Regions from separate parts of the Candidatus Accumulibacter meliphilus genome, predicted to be linked through region 2. Evidence: riboswitches for the same ligand, from Rfam matches in the RefSeq annotation. Region 2 holds a riboswitch; the other holds the start of a gene.
What was found. A riboswitch is a leader RNA that binds a small molecule or an ion and turns the genes downstream of it on or off. The one in region 2 is predicted to bind thiamine pyrophosphate.
Positions count from the first base shown of each region.

Region 1 (6,949 bases), on a different contig from region 2:
AAACGCCGACAACGCACCTGAGTTTGACTTTGGCCAGGGAAGTGCCGGCGACGCCGCCGAAGAAGTCGACTTCTCGCAGAGCGAAGCCCAGGGCGCCTGCCCGAAGTGCGGCGCCCGCGTATTCCCGCACGGCATGGCCTACGTTTGCGAGAAATCGCAAGGGCCCAACAAGAGCTGTGACTTCCGTTCGGGGACGATCATTCTCCAGCAGCCGATCGAGCCCGAACAGATGCAGAAGCTATTGAGTACCGGGCGGACCGACCTGCTGCGCGGCTTCGTCTCGGCGCGTACGCGCCGCAAGTTTTCTGCCTTTCTGGTACGCGGCAGCGATGGAAAAGTCGGCTTCGAGTTCGAAAAACGCGAAGCAAAAGTGACCAGCAAGAAGCCAGCCGCCACCAAGACCGACACTGACACGCCAGAAACAGGAAAGAAACCCAGCTCGCGCAAAAAGGTGGCCAGCTAGTACCAGCAGCCGCTCACTCACGGACAACCCTGCGCGCGGCTGTTTCACGTGAAACAGCCGCGCGGCGCAGCGCCGCAAGCAGCACTCGTCAGCCCGCAAGCACGCCGGGCGGCGGTGCGTCCAGGATCGCCGCGCGCAAGACGTCAATCGCCTGCGGCCGCGGGAAGCTCGCCCGCCAAGCGATCACCACCTTGCGCACCGGCACCGGATCACGGAACTCGCGAAACTCCAACAGCTCGTCGTGCGGCCACGCCGCCGCCGCTGAGACCGGCACTACCGAAAGACCGGCGCCACTGGCAACCATGTAACGCACCGTCTCGAGCGAGCTCCCCTCCAGCGCGCCGTCGGTACCGCCCGCTGCCGAAAGCTTGGGGCACGCCTGCACCACTTGATCACGGAAGCAATTCCCATTGCCGAGCAGCAGCAGATTCTCGGCAGCGACCTGATCCGGGTCGATTAGGGCTTGCCGCGTGAGCGGATGCCCGTTCGGCAAGACCATGCAAAACGGCTCCTCGTAAACCACCCGCGAAACGATGCCTGCTTCGCCGAATGGCAAGGCGACGACAATCACATCCAGTTCGCCGCGACGCAACTGCGCACTCAGATTTACCGTAAAGTTCTCGTGCAGAAAAAGTGGCATCCGCGGCGCACGCGCATGCAGGGCGGGGATCAGACGCGGCAGCAAGTACGGTGCGATGGTGTAAATGACCCCCAGGCGCAAGGGCCCCAACAAGGGATCTTTGCCCTGCTCGACGAGTTCCTTCAGTCTACCCGCCTCCTCCAGAACCCGTTCCGCCTGAATGGCCATCTGTTCACCAAGCATCGTCAAGCGCACCTCGGCAGACGATCGCTCGAAGAGAACCACGCCGTAGCGCTGCTCGAACTTCTTCAAGGCCACCGACAAGGTCGGTTGGCTGACGTGACATTTCTCCGCCGCCCGGCCGAAATGCTTCTCACGAGCAAGCATCGCGATGTAGCGCAACTCGGTCAGGGTCATCGGCGATCCTCTCGTTTCAGAACGTGCTGACCTTGTCGGCCGCCAGCCGTTCCAGCTCCGCCGTCTCCAGCCACATCCACTTTCCCACCGCGAGCGATGCTGGCAACACGAAACCGCCGATGCTGATCCGATGCAGCGCCTCCACCCGATTGCCGGCGGCGGCGAGCATGCGCTTGACCAGATGATAGCGACCCTCGGTTACCGTCAGGCGCAGGCAGCGCGGGCCGAGAAGGACACAGTCCTGCGCGGCAACCGGCCTGGGGTCGTCGTTTAGCACCACGCCAGCCAGCAGGGCGGACATCTGTGGCGCATCAACGCCATGTCGTGTTGTCACCTCATAGACCTTGGGCACCGCTTTTTTCGGTGAGGTATAGCGATGTATGAACTGCCCGTCGTCGGTCAGCAGCAAGAGCCCGGTGCTGTCTTCGTCGAGCCGTCCAACTGCCTGCACACCGCGGGTCAGCAAGGGATCGGGAAGAAGCGAGTAGACGCTGGGATGATGTAAAGGGCGTTGTGAGCATTCGTAGCCCGCCGGCTTGTGTAGTGCCAGATAGGCGAAGCGCCGATAAACCCAGGCAACACCGTCCACCGTGAAGCTCAGGCCGTCCGCCTCGAAGCGCGCGAAGGGATTGTCGCAGAGCTGCCCGGCAACCCAGACGCTGCCCGAGCGAACCAGCGCCCGGCAGTCAGCTCTGCTGCCAAAGCCCTGCGATCGCAACAAACGTTCCAGCTCGATCATCATTGCTCCCCAGGAAAAGCGGTGCAACGGGCGCAGGTTCTCAGCGGCCGACAGTACTCTTGTTGCTCAAGGTTTGGACTCATGCTCGCAGTGTACACGACCTGTACCACGAGCATCCGAAGGAAGCACAGCAATCGCCTTGCCCAAGGCCGGCTATTGTTCTCAGCTGCACCAGCGACGACAATAGACAGTACGCTACTCAACCTCAAGGAAAGCCGAGCATGCTGGTCAAATTCAACTCGAGCACCTCCGGACAGATCATGATGTTCGCAGCTGCCGCCCGCCAACTCCTCGAAATCCTTCGTAAGGACTGCACGGCGCGCGGCGTGATTACCGCCGAGCAACTACCCGAAGCCATCGAACGCCTGCGAACGGCCGTGGCCGGCGGCAGGCGCAACGTCGCCGCCGGGCTTCCCGCGCCGTCCACCGCCCCCGAAAAAAATGAAGGTAGCGAAGGTGATCATCCAGAAGATGACCCGCCAATCGGATTGGCTCAGCGCGCCTTCCCACTGATCGAACTCCTGGAGTGGACGCAGAAAGAGGACGGCTTCATTCTCTGGGAAGCCGCCAAGGATTTCTAGAGTGCGTAGGACCCTATCCTGTCGCGGCGTCATCTATCAGCGCTTGGACTTGCGCAGCTTGACGACCATCGTCGTCAGCGGCGTTCTCGCCTTGCTGACCAGCACTGTCGGCGCAGCCGAGGTGGCGGTCGACGCCGGTCACACGCTGGCTGCCCACGGCGCAAGCAGCGCGCGTGGTGGCCGTGAATTCGACTTCAACCGCGTGCTTGCGAAACGGGTGAGCCGCGAACTCGGCTTACGCCAGCTGGACGTCCGACCCATAAACTTTGACGGCAAGATAGAAAGTCTGGCCGCCCGCCCCGAACAGGCCGCCGGCACCGACTTTTTCATTTCAATCCACCACGATTCAGTGCACGCCGATCTACTGCAGGAATGGGATTGGCAGGGAAGCCCGCAGACCTACAGCGATGACTACAGCGGCTTCGCGCTCTTCGTTTCACATGACAGCCCCGATCTGGCGACCAGCCTGCGCTGTGCGTCAGCAATCGGCGCCCGCCTGCGGCGGATGGGTTTCCAGCCCGCCCGCCATCATGCCAATCCGCCCTCCGGAACACCGCGCGCGGTGGCCGACGCAACCAACGCGGTGCACTACTACGACAAGCTTGTCGTCCTCTACCGCACGACGCTACCGGCGGTACTCTTCGAAGCGGGAGTGATCAAAAACCGTGACGAGGAGTTGTTGCTGCTCGACGCCAGCCGCCAGGCACGCATGGCCGACGGCATCGCCACCGGCATCGCCGCCTGCCTGTACGCTGCTCAGGGGTCGAACGGCAAGCCGCAGAAGGCCGCGCCAGCAGCGACCGTGCCATCCCCCTGAGCGGCAAGCAAGGCCCGCTGCCGGCGCTGAAGCCCCGCGTTCAGACCTTTCGATACACCTCTGCACCGGCCTTCACGAACTCGATCGCTTTCGCCTCCATCCCCTTGCTCAGCGCCTGTGCCTCACTGACTCCCTGTGCCGCGGCGAACTCCCGGACTTCCTGGGTGATCTTCATCGAACAGAAATGCGGGCCGCACATCGAGCAGAAGTGCGCCACCTTGGCCGACTCCTTGGGCAGGGTCTCGTCGTGAAACTCGCGCGCCTTGTCGGGGTCCAGGCCCAGGTTGAACTGGTCGTCCCAGCGAAACTCGAAGCGCGCCTTCGACAGCGCGTTGTCGCGAATCTGCGCACCCGGGTGGCCTTTCGCCAGATCGGAAGCATGTGCCGCCAATTTGTAGGTAATGATGCCCACCTTCACATCGTCCTTGTCCGGCAGCCCGAGGTGCTCTTTTGGCGTCACGTAGCAGAGCATGGCGGTACCGAACCAGCCAATCATCGCCGCACCGATACCGCTGGTGATGTGGTCGTAGCCAGGAGCGATATCGGTGGTCAAGGGGCCAAGGGTGTAAAACGGCGCTTCCTTGCACTGCTCGAGCTGCAGTTCCATGTTCTCCTTGATCATGTGCATCGGCACATGGCCCGGACCCTCGATCATCACCTGCACGTCGTGCTTCCAGGCGATGTCGGTCAGCTCGCCGAGCGTTTCCAGTTCGCCTAGTTGGGCGGCGTCGTTGGCATCGTAGATAGACCCCGGACGCAAGCCATCACCGAGGCTGAAAGCCACATCGTAGGCTTTCATGATCGCGCAGATCTCTTCGAAGTGCGTGTACAGGAAACTCTCCTGGTGGTGCGCGAGACACCACTTGGCCATGATCGAACCACCGCGCGAAACGATGCCGGTTAGCCGGTTGGCGGTCAGCGGCACATAGCGCAACAACACCCCGGCGTGAATCGTGAAGTAGTCGACGCCCTGCTCGGCCTGCTCGATCAAGGTATCGCGGAAGATCTCCCAGGTCAGGTCTTCAGCCTTGCCATTGACCTTCTCTAGCGCCTGGTAGATCGGCACCGTGCCGATCGGTACGGGGCTATTGCGAATGATCCACTCGCGCGTTTCGTGAATGTTCTTTCCAGTCGATAGATCCATCACCGTGTCGCCGCCCCAGCGGATCGACCAGGTCATCTTCTCGACCTCTTCCTGAATGCTCGAACCCAGCGCCGAATTGCCGATATTGGCATTGATCTTGGTCAGGAAGTTACGACCGATGATCATCGGCTCGCTTTCCGGGTGATTGATGTTGCAGGGAATGATCGCTCGCCCACGAGCCACTTCCGAACGCACGAACTCCGGCGTGATCTCCTCCGGAATACTGGCGCCGAAACTGTTGCCAGGATGCTGACGGCAGAGAATCTCGGCGAAACGTTCGCCCTGAGGCCCGGAAGCCTGCAATTGCTCGATGTAGGCGCGGCGATTGTTGTTTTCGCGAATGGCGACGTATTCCATTTCCGGAGTGATGATGCCACGCCGCGCGTAATGCATCTGGCTGACGTTGGCGCCACCCCGGGCGCGTAGCGGGCGGCGCTGCAGACCGGGAAAACGCAGATCGTCGAGCGCCGCATCAGCGGCGCGAACACGCCCAAAATCAGAACTCAGGCCGCCGAGCGCCTCACTATCACCACGCTCGGCAATCCACTGCGCGCGCAGCGCCGGCAGGCCCTGGCGGATATCGATCGTCGCCTGCGGATCGGAGTACGGTCCCGAGCAGTCGTAAACATAAATCGGCGGGTTTTTCTCGCCGCCGAAAGCGGTATCGGTATCGGCCTGAGAAATTTCGCGCATCGGCACGCGCAGATCAGCGCGACTTCCGGTAACGTAAATCTTGCGGGAATTCGGCAAGGGCTGGATCGCAGCCTGGTCGACGTGAGCGTCAGCGGCGATGAACTTCTCGTTAGCGTTCATGGTGTTTCCTTGCAGAGGGGTAAGGCAAAAGCGCTACGCAAACGTGCAGCGTGCAAGGGGTCGGCAAGACGAGCGAGACGGAGTGAAGGCTATCACCCTGCGCACAAAGCAAACATGGTGCGCTCCGCTTCCCTACGACGGCATGACCCGTACAGGTTCGAAGGGACTCTCTCAGCCACACCCTAGCAGCGCGGCACCCCCAACGTGAGCGCCCAAGTTACTGGAATCGCTGGACTTTGGCAAGAATATTGATATCTTTCGGCCACGCTCGCTGCTACGGAAAAGCACGCCGCGGACACCATTATTGGTGATCAGCGGATAACTGCCGAGTCAATAGCGACGCACTCGCCGCCGTAAGCTGTGGATTTGGCACCCTAAACCGAGCACGCGATGGCTGCCCCGGGTTCCCGGTAGGCGGCAAGCAAAGCCTCGACCTCGTTGTGCGTGGCGCCTGCAAGAACTGCAGTAGCGCTGGCGTCCCCACGGGGATTCGAACCCCGGTACCTACCGTGAAAGGGTAGTGTCCTAGGCCTCTAGACGATGGGGACCCGGAACTGACATCTTTCGCCTTGCTGGTGGAGGTACGCGGGATCGAACCGCGGACCTCTTGCATGCCATGCAAGCGCTCTCCCAGCTGAGCTATACCCCCCCCGAAAGAAGCGCGCATTATAGGGTTCGAGGCCTGCCTTGTAAAGCACCGTTCATCACCACGGAGTAATCCACCCAGTCGCTCTCTCCGTCGATGCCCTGCAAGCGGCGAAGGTTGCGCGCGCGTAGCTGCTTGCTCAGCGAGCGCGGCCCAATGCGTGCGTCGGAAATGTCGATCAGCCCGAATTCCTGATCGGGCGTGTAAACCACGTTGCCGAGATGCAAGGAGCGAAAATACACGCCGGCTTCATGCAAACGAATGATGAAATCCGTGAACGCCGCTTTCAAGCCCGGCTCTATCGCCGGGTCAAGGCCCTCGCGCAGCATTTCACGCAGCGTCTTCCCGGCCAGCGGCTGGTAGTGCACAGCATCGCGCCCAATCGAAGGAATTCGCCACACAGCGATGATCACCGGCGCCGGAATGTGGCGCTGGTGGAGAGCCTCGGCATGGTCGGCAAAGCGTTGTGCATAGGGCGACCAGGCTGCTGACGAAAACAGGCGCTTGCGGCGAAAGAGCTTGAGGATCGTCCCGTCAGCAAGCCCCAAGACCTTGTCCCCAAAACCGTCTGCCTCAAGAACAGCCGCCCCGGCGCGCATGGCAAGGTAGACGTCGTGCTCCAGTGTCTTCAAGCTGCCTCCGTACTCAAAAGACTCAGAGTCTACCTTTTTCGCCGAAGGCAAGGCAGGATCGCCGCCATCTGATCAAGTCGTGGCCGTTAGAATGCAGTTTTTCTTACCAGCGATGAT
Region 1 covers NZ_JAZKTZ010000017.1:6,419-13,367, forward strand. The annotation lists gene V5B40_RS22985 (DNA topoisomerase III) at 1-463, shown strand, start outside; gene V5B40_RS22990 (hydrogen peroxide-inducible genes activator) at 552-1,460, opposite strand; gene V5B40_RS22995 (16S rRNA pseudouridine(516) synthase) at 1,477-2,199, opposite strand; gene V5B40_RS23000 (DUF1840 domain-containing protein) at 2,421-2,780, shown strand; gene V5B40_RS23005 (N-acetylmuramoyl-L-alanine amidase) at 2,782-3,597, shown strand; gene thiC (phosphomethylpyrimidine synthase ThiC) at 3,638-5,554, opposite strand; TPP riboswitch at 5,667-5,765, opposite strand; tRNA gene V5B40_RS23015 (tRNA-Glu) at 6,027-6,102, opposite strand; tRNA gene V5B40_RS23020 (tRNA-Ala) at 6,128-6,203, opposite strand; gene V5B40_RS23025 (toluene tolerance protein) at 6,221-6,832, opposite strand.
Region 1: it holds a riboswitch for thiamine pyrophosphate, as region 2 does, so the genes downstream of both, thiC (phosphomethylpyrimidine synthase ThiC) here and thiC (phosphomethylpyrimidine synthase ThiC) in region 2, are expected to answer to the same signal.

Region 2 (6,949 bases):
GCAAAGCGAAGCCCAGGGCGCCTGCCCGAAGTGCGGCGCACGAGTATTCGCGCACGGCATGGCCTACGTTTGCGAGAAATCGCAGGGACCGAACAAGAGTTGCGACTTCCGATCGGGAACGATCATTCTCCAGCAGCAGATCGAACCCGAACAGATGCAAAAGCTGCTGAGCAGCGGGCGGACCGACCTCCTGCGCGGCTTCGTCTCGGCACGCACCCGGCGGAAGTTCTCCGCGTATCTGGTCCGCGGCGGCGATGGAAAAGTCGGCTTCGAGTTCGAGAAACGGGAACCCAAGGCAACGACCAGGAAGCCCCGAGTGGCCACCGCGAAGACTGACAACAACACGCCGGAAGGCAGCGAAACAACCAGCGCCAGCGCACGCAAGAAGGTGGCCGACTAGGAGCACACCCGCAACAAGGCAGCCTTGCTGCCGTGTTGCGCCGCTGTTTCACGTGAAACAGCGGCGCGGCGGGCCGCAGCCCCGGAATCGCCCGGCCGAAAAGCCGTTCACCGGACACTAATCGCGGACAATCACTCCGGGCGGCGGTGCGTCCAGGATCGCCGCACGCAAGACGTCGATCGCCTGCGGCCGCGGGAAGGTCGCCCGCCAGGCGATCACCACCTGGCGAAGCGGTGCCGGCTCGCTGAAATTGCGGAACTCCAGCAACAGGTCATCACGCGGCCACGCCGCCGCCGCGGAGGCCGGCACCACAGAGATTCCGGCGCCACTGGCCACCATGTAGCGCACCGTTTCGAGCGAGCTTCCCTCGCTCGCCCCGTCGGTACCGCCTGGGCCGGAAAGCTGTGGGCACGCCTGGACCACCTGATCGCGAAAACAATTACCGTTGCCGAGCAGGAGCAGGTTCTCGGACGCCACCTCATTGGGGTCGATCAGGGTTTGCTGCGTCAGCCCATGCCCGCTCGGCAAGACCATGCAAAAAGGCTCCTCGTAAACCACCCGTGAAACGATCCCTGCTTCCGCAAATGGCAAGGCGACGACGATCGCGTCAAGTTCGCCGCGACGCAACTGCGCGCTCAGGTTTACTGTGAAATTCTCATGCAGAAAGAGCGGCATCCGCGGCGCACGCAAGTGCAAAGCCGGAATCAGGCGGGGCAACAGGTATGGCGCAATTGTGTAGATGACCCCCAGGCGCAACGGTCCAAGCAAGGGGTCCTTGCCCTGTTCGACGAGCTCCTTCAGCCTGCTCGCCTCGTCCAAAACCCGCTCCGCCTGAGCGGCAATCTGTTCGCCGAGCATCGTCAGCCGCACTTCAGCCGAAGACCGCTCGAAGAGAATCACTCCGTAGCGCTGCTCGAACTTCTTCAAGGCCACCGACAAGGTCGGCTGGCTGACGTGGCATTTTTCCGCGGCCCGACCGAAGTGCTTCTCGAGGGCCAGCGTCGCGATGTAGCGCAACTCGGTCAAGGTCACTGCCGATCCTCCCCTTTCAGAAAGAGCCACCCTTGTCGGCCGCCAGCAGTGCCAGCTCCGCCGCTTCCAGCCACATCCACCGCCCAACCTCGAGCGACGCCGGCAAGCTGAAACCGCCGATGCTCGTCCGATGCAATGCCTCGACCCGATTGCCGGCCGCAGCAAGCATGCGCTTGACCAGATGATAGCGACCCTGCGTCACCGTCAAGCGCAGGCAGCGCTCGCCGAGAAGAGTGCAGTCCAACGCGGTAACCGGCTCGGGGTCGTCATGCAGCACCACGCCACTCAGCAGCGCACCCATCTGTGACGCGTCGACCACATGCCGCGTTGTCACCTCATAGACCTTGGGCACCGCCTTTTTTGGTGAACTCAAGCGGTGAATGAACTGACCGTCGTCAGTCAATAGCAGCAACCCGGTCGTGTCCTCGTCGAGCCGACCGACCGCTTGCACGCCACGCTTGATGAGAGGATCGGGAAGCAGCGAGTAGACGCTGGGGTGGTGTAAGGGTCGCTGCGAGCATTCATGGCCTGCTGGTTTGTGCAGCGCCAGATACGCGAAACGCCGATAAAGCCAGGCAACTCCGTCTACCGCAAAGCGCAGGCCCTCGGCCTCGAAGCGGGCAAAGGGATCAGCGCAGGGCTGCCCGGCAACGCTGACGCTCCCCGACCGAATCAGTGCGCGGCAGTCAGCCCGGCTGCCAAAGCCCTGCGAGCGCAGCAGACGCTCCAGTTCGATCATCGAAACCGCTCAAGAGTGGCGCAGCAAGCCAAGGTGCGGCGTAGGCCGCGAGCTTTCCGTGACGTAAGAATTGTACTCATGTCCGCAGTGTACACGACCCCGCGCTCCGTCCCATCGCCGGCTATTGTTCTTCCCCGCCGCAACGAGGACAATGGAAGGCATTGAACCCAATCTGAAGGGAAGCCGAGCATGCTGGTCAAATTCAACTCGAGCACCTCCGGGCAGATCATGATGTTCTCTCCGGCCGCCCGCCAGTTGCTCGAAATCCTGCACAAGGACTGCACCGCGCGCGGCGTGATTACCAGCGAGCAGTTGCCCGAAGCCATCGAACGCCTGCGGCGCGCCGTTGCTGGCGGCGGCGAGCAACGGCAAGCCTTCCTGCCTCAGACCGGTACCCCCGCCCAAGATGACGACAGCAACGACGATCAAAGGGCCGACGGTCCGCCGATCGGATTGGCTCAGCGCGCCTTCCCGCTGATCGAACTCCTGGAGTGGACGCGCAAGGAGGACGGCTACATTCTCTGGGAAGCGGCCAAGGATTTCTAGGGGGCCCGCGGCTCGCTTCTGCCGCCGCATCGTCGATCGCCGCCTTGGCTCGTGGCCTTGATGGCGATCATCACATCATCAGTGGCGTCGTCGCCCTGCCGAACCACGCTCGGTGCTGGCGGTGCTCGATGAAGCGCGGCAGGCGCGCCGTAACCGCCCAGCGAGCGAGGCGAGCACAAGCTCAGACGCAGGGTGTCCGGCGTCATTCCCCCGCACTCAGACCTTCCGATACACCTCGGCGCCAGCCTTGACGAACTCGATCGCCTTCGCCTCCATCCCCTTGCTCAGCGCCTGCGCCTCGCTGACTCCCTGCGCTGCGGCGTACTCCCTGACTTCCTGGGTGATCTTCATCGAACAGAAGTGCGGACCGCACATTGAGCAGAAGTGCGCGACCTTGGCCGACTCCTTGGGCAGTGTTTCGTCGTGAAACTCGCGCGCCTTGTCGGGGTCGAGGCCGAGGTTGAACTGATCCTCCCAGCGAAACTCGAAGCGCGCCTTCGACAGCGCGTTGTCGCGAATCTGCGCGCCGGGATGCCCTTTCGCCAGGTCGGCAGCGTGCGCCGCCAGTTTGTAGGTGATGATTCCCACCTTGACATCGTCCTTGTCCGGCAAGCCGAGGTGCTCCTTGGGCGTCACGTAGCAGAGCATGGCGGTGCCGAACCAGCCGATCATCGCCGCACCGATGCCGCTGGTAATGTGGTCGTAGCCGGGCGCGATATCGGTGGTCAGAGGGCCAAGCGTGTAGAACGGCGCTTCCTTGCACTGCTCGAGTTGCAGATCCATGTTCTCCTTGATCATGTGCATCGGCACATGGCCCGGCCCCTCGATCATCACCTGCACGTCGTGCTTCCAGGCGATGTCGGTGAGTTCGCCCAGCGTCTTCAGTTCGCCCAGTTGCGCTGCGTCGTTGGCATCGTAGATCGACCCCGGGCGCAAGCCATCACCGAGGCTGAAAGCGACGTCGTAGGCCTTCATGATCGCGCAGATCTCTTCGAAGTGCGTGTACAGGAAACTCTCACGGTGATGCGCGAGGCACCACTTGGCCATGATCGAACCCCCGCGCGAGACGATACCGGTCAGGCGGCTGGCAGTCAGTGGCACGTAGCGCAGCAGAACGCCGGCGTGAATGGTGAAGTAGTCAACGCCCTGTTCGGCCTGCTCGATCAAGGTGTCGCGGAAGATTTCCCAGGTCAGCTCTTCGGCCTTGCCGTTGACTTTCTCCAGCGCCTGGTAGATCGGCACCGTGCCGATCGGTACCGGGCTGTTGCGAATGATCCACTCGCGCGTTTCGTGAATATTCTTGCCGGTCGACAGATCCATCACCGTGTCGCCCCCCCAGCGGATCGACCAGGTCATCTTCTCGACTTCTTCCTGAATGCTCGAACCCAACGCCGAGTTGCCGATGTTGGCGTTTATCTTGGTCAGGAAGTTTCGACCGATGATCATCGGCTCGCTTTCCGGGTGATTGATGTTGCAGGGAATGATCGCCCGCCCGCGAGCCACCTCCGAGCGTACGAACTCCGCCGTGATCTCGTCCGGAATGCTGGCCCCGAAACTGTTGCCCGCATGCTGGCGGCAAAGGATTTCTGCGAAGCGTTCGCCCTGCGCCCCGGAAGCCTTCAGTTGCTCGACGTAGGCGCGGCGGTTGTTGTTCTCGCGGATGGCGACGTATTCCATTTCCGGAGTGATGAGGCCGCGCCGGGCGTAGTGCATCTGACTGACGTTGGCGCCGTTCCTGGCACGCAGCGGCCGGCGCTGCAGGCCGGGAAAACGCAGTTCGTCGAGAGCCGGGTCGGCGGCGCGCACACGCCCGAAATCGGAACTCAGGTCGCCGAGCGCCTCGCAATCACCGCGCTCGGCAATCCACTGCGCGCGCAGCGCCGGCAGGCCCTGGCGGATATCGATCGCCGCCTGCGGATCCGAGTACGGTCCCGAGCAGTCGTAGACGTAAATTGGCGGGTTCTTCTCGCCACCAAAAGCGGTGTCGGTATCGGCCTGAGAAATTTCGCGCATCGGTACGCGCAGATCGGCGCGGCTACCGGTAACGTAGATCTTGCGGGAATTCGGCAACGGCTGGATGGCGGCCTGGTCGACGTGAGCGTCAGCAGCGATGAATTTCTCGTTAGCGTTCATGGTGTTTCCTTGCAGAGGGGTACGGCAAAAGCGCTACGCAAGCGTGCAGCGTGCAAGGGGCCAGACAGACGAGAGAGACGGAGTGAAGAACACCCTGCGCACCCTGAAAACCCCGTGCGCTCCGCTTCCCTACGACGGCATGACCCGTACAGGTTCGAAGGGACTCTCTCAGCCACAGCGTGATCCGCGCGGCACCCCCAACGTGAGCGCCCCAAATTACTGCAACTGTCGGCATTTAGCAAGAATGTCGACATCGTCCGGGAGCACTCATCGCTCGCGGAAAGCACTGACGCGACGTGGCTATGCGGCGCTCGGCGGAAAATTCGCAAATCAAGGTCGAAGTGCCCGCGGTCGCGAGCGTTGGATAGGGCAGTCACGATCAGGTCGACGACCACCACACAGCGGTTTCCCGCACACGGCAAAAAAGGAGTGCGCATCTTGTGCAGGCGCACTGCACGAACCGCAGTGGCGCTGGCGTCCCCACGGGGATTCGAACCCCGGTACCTACCGTGAAAGGGTAGTGTCCTAGGCCTCTAGACGATGGGGACCCGGAACAGGAATCTCTCGACTTGCTGGTGGAGGTACGCGGGATCGAACCGCGGACCTCTTGCATGCCATGCAAGCGCTCTCCCAGCTGAGCTATACCCCCTCGAAAGAAGCGCGCATTATAGGGTTCGAGGCGGGGCTTGTAAAGCGCCGTTCATCACCGTAGAAAAATCGACCCAGTCTCGCTCCCCGTCGATCTCCTGCAGGCGGCGAAGGTTGCGCGCGCGCAACTGCTTGCTCAGCGAACGGCGTCCGATACGCGCATCAGAAATGTCGATCAGCCCGAATTGCTGATCGGGCATGTAGACCACGTTGCCGAGATGCAGCGAGCGGAAATAGACGCCGGCCTGGTGCAAGCGAATGACGAAGTCCGTGAACGCCCGCTTCAAGCCTGGCTCGATAGCCGGGTCTAAGCCCTCGCGCAGCATCTCACGCAGCGTCTTGCCGGTCAGCGGGTGGTAGTGCACGCCGTCGCGGGCAATCGAAGGAATTCGCCAGACGGCGATGATCACCGGCGCCGCTATGTGGCGCTGGTGAAGAGCCTCGGCGTTGTCGGCGAAGCGTTGCGCATAGGGCGACCAGGCTGCCGAAGAGAGCAGACGCTTGCGGCGAAAGAGCTTGAGGATTGTTCCGTCGGCAAGGCGCAGGACCTTGTCACCAAAGCCATCCGCCTCGAGGATTTCGGCGCCCGCTCGCATGGCAAGGTACTCGTCGTGCTCCAGTTTCTTCAAAGGGCTTCCCCGCGCGAAAGCCCCGAGTCTACCTTTTTCGGCGAACAGCAGGCGCGATCACCTGCGTCGGCCCGAGTCACGGCCGTTAGAATGCAGTTTTTTGCCAAGAGTGATGATCATCCGATGAACTTCATGCACGCTCTCAACGCTGCCTGGCACGACCGCAACAGCCTGCTCTGCGTCGGCCTGGACCCCGACCCGGCGCGCTTCCCCGCCCACTTGCGCGGTCAGCCAGACGCCATTTTTAACTTCTGCAAAGCAATCGTCGACGCCACCGCCGACCTGGTGTGCTCGTTCAAGCCGCAGATCGCCTATTTCGCCGCTCAGCGTGCCGAAGACCAGCTACAGGCCCTGATCGCCCACATCCACGACGCTCACCCGACGACACCGGTGATCCTCGATGCCAAGCGCGGCGACATCGGCAGTACCGCCGAGCAATACGCCATAGAGGCCTTCGAACGCTTCAAAGCCGACGCGCTCACCGTCAACCCCTACATGGGGCGCGACTCGATCGAACCTTATCTGGCCTACGCTGACAAGGGCGTTATCCTGCTCTGCCGAACCTCGAACCCCGGCGGCAGCGACCTGCAGTTCCTCGACGTCGGTGGCGAAAAGCTCTACGAGCGGGTCGCCCGCCTGGTCAGCCAGGAATGGAACCAGGGCGGTCAGTGCGCACTCGTCGTCGGTGCCACCTTCCCCGGCGAAATTGCCCGCGTTCGCGAACTGAGCGGCGACATGCCGCTACTTGTTCCAGGTATCGGTGCGCAGGGCGGCGACATCGAGGCAACGGTCCGCGCCGGCCGTACGGCACACGGCGACGGC
Region 2 covers NZ_JAZKTZ010000001.1:1,072-8,020, reverse strand. The annotation lists gene V5B40_RS00050 (DNA topoisomerase III) at 1-400, shown strand, start outside; gene V5B40_RS00045 (hydrogen peroxide-inducible genes activator) at 518-1,432, opposite strand; gene V5B40_RS00040 (pseudouridine synthase) at 1,449-2,171, opposite strand; gene V5B40_RS00035 (DUF1840 domain-containing protein) at 2,361-2,717, shown strand; gene thiC (phosphomethylpyrimidine synthase ThiC) at 2,934-4,850, opposite strand; TPP riboswitch at 4,960-5,059, opposite strand; tRNA gene V5B40_RS00025 (tRNA-Glu) at 5,323-5,398, opposite strand; tRNA gene V5B40_RS00020 (tRNA-Ala) at 5,424-5,499, opposite strand; gene V5B40_RS00015 (hypothetical protein) at 5,516-6,127, opposite strand; gene pyrF (orotidine-5'-phosphate decarboxylase) at 6,251-6,949, shown strand, end outside.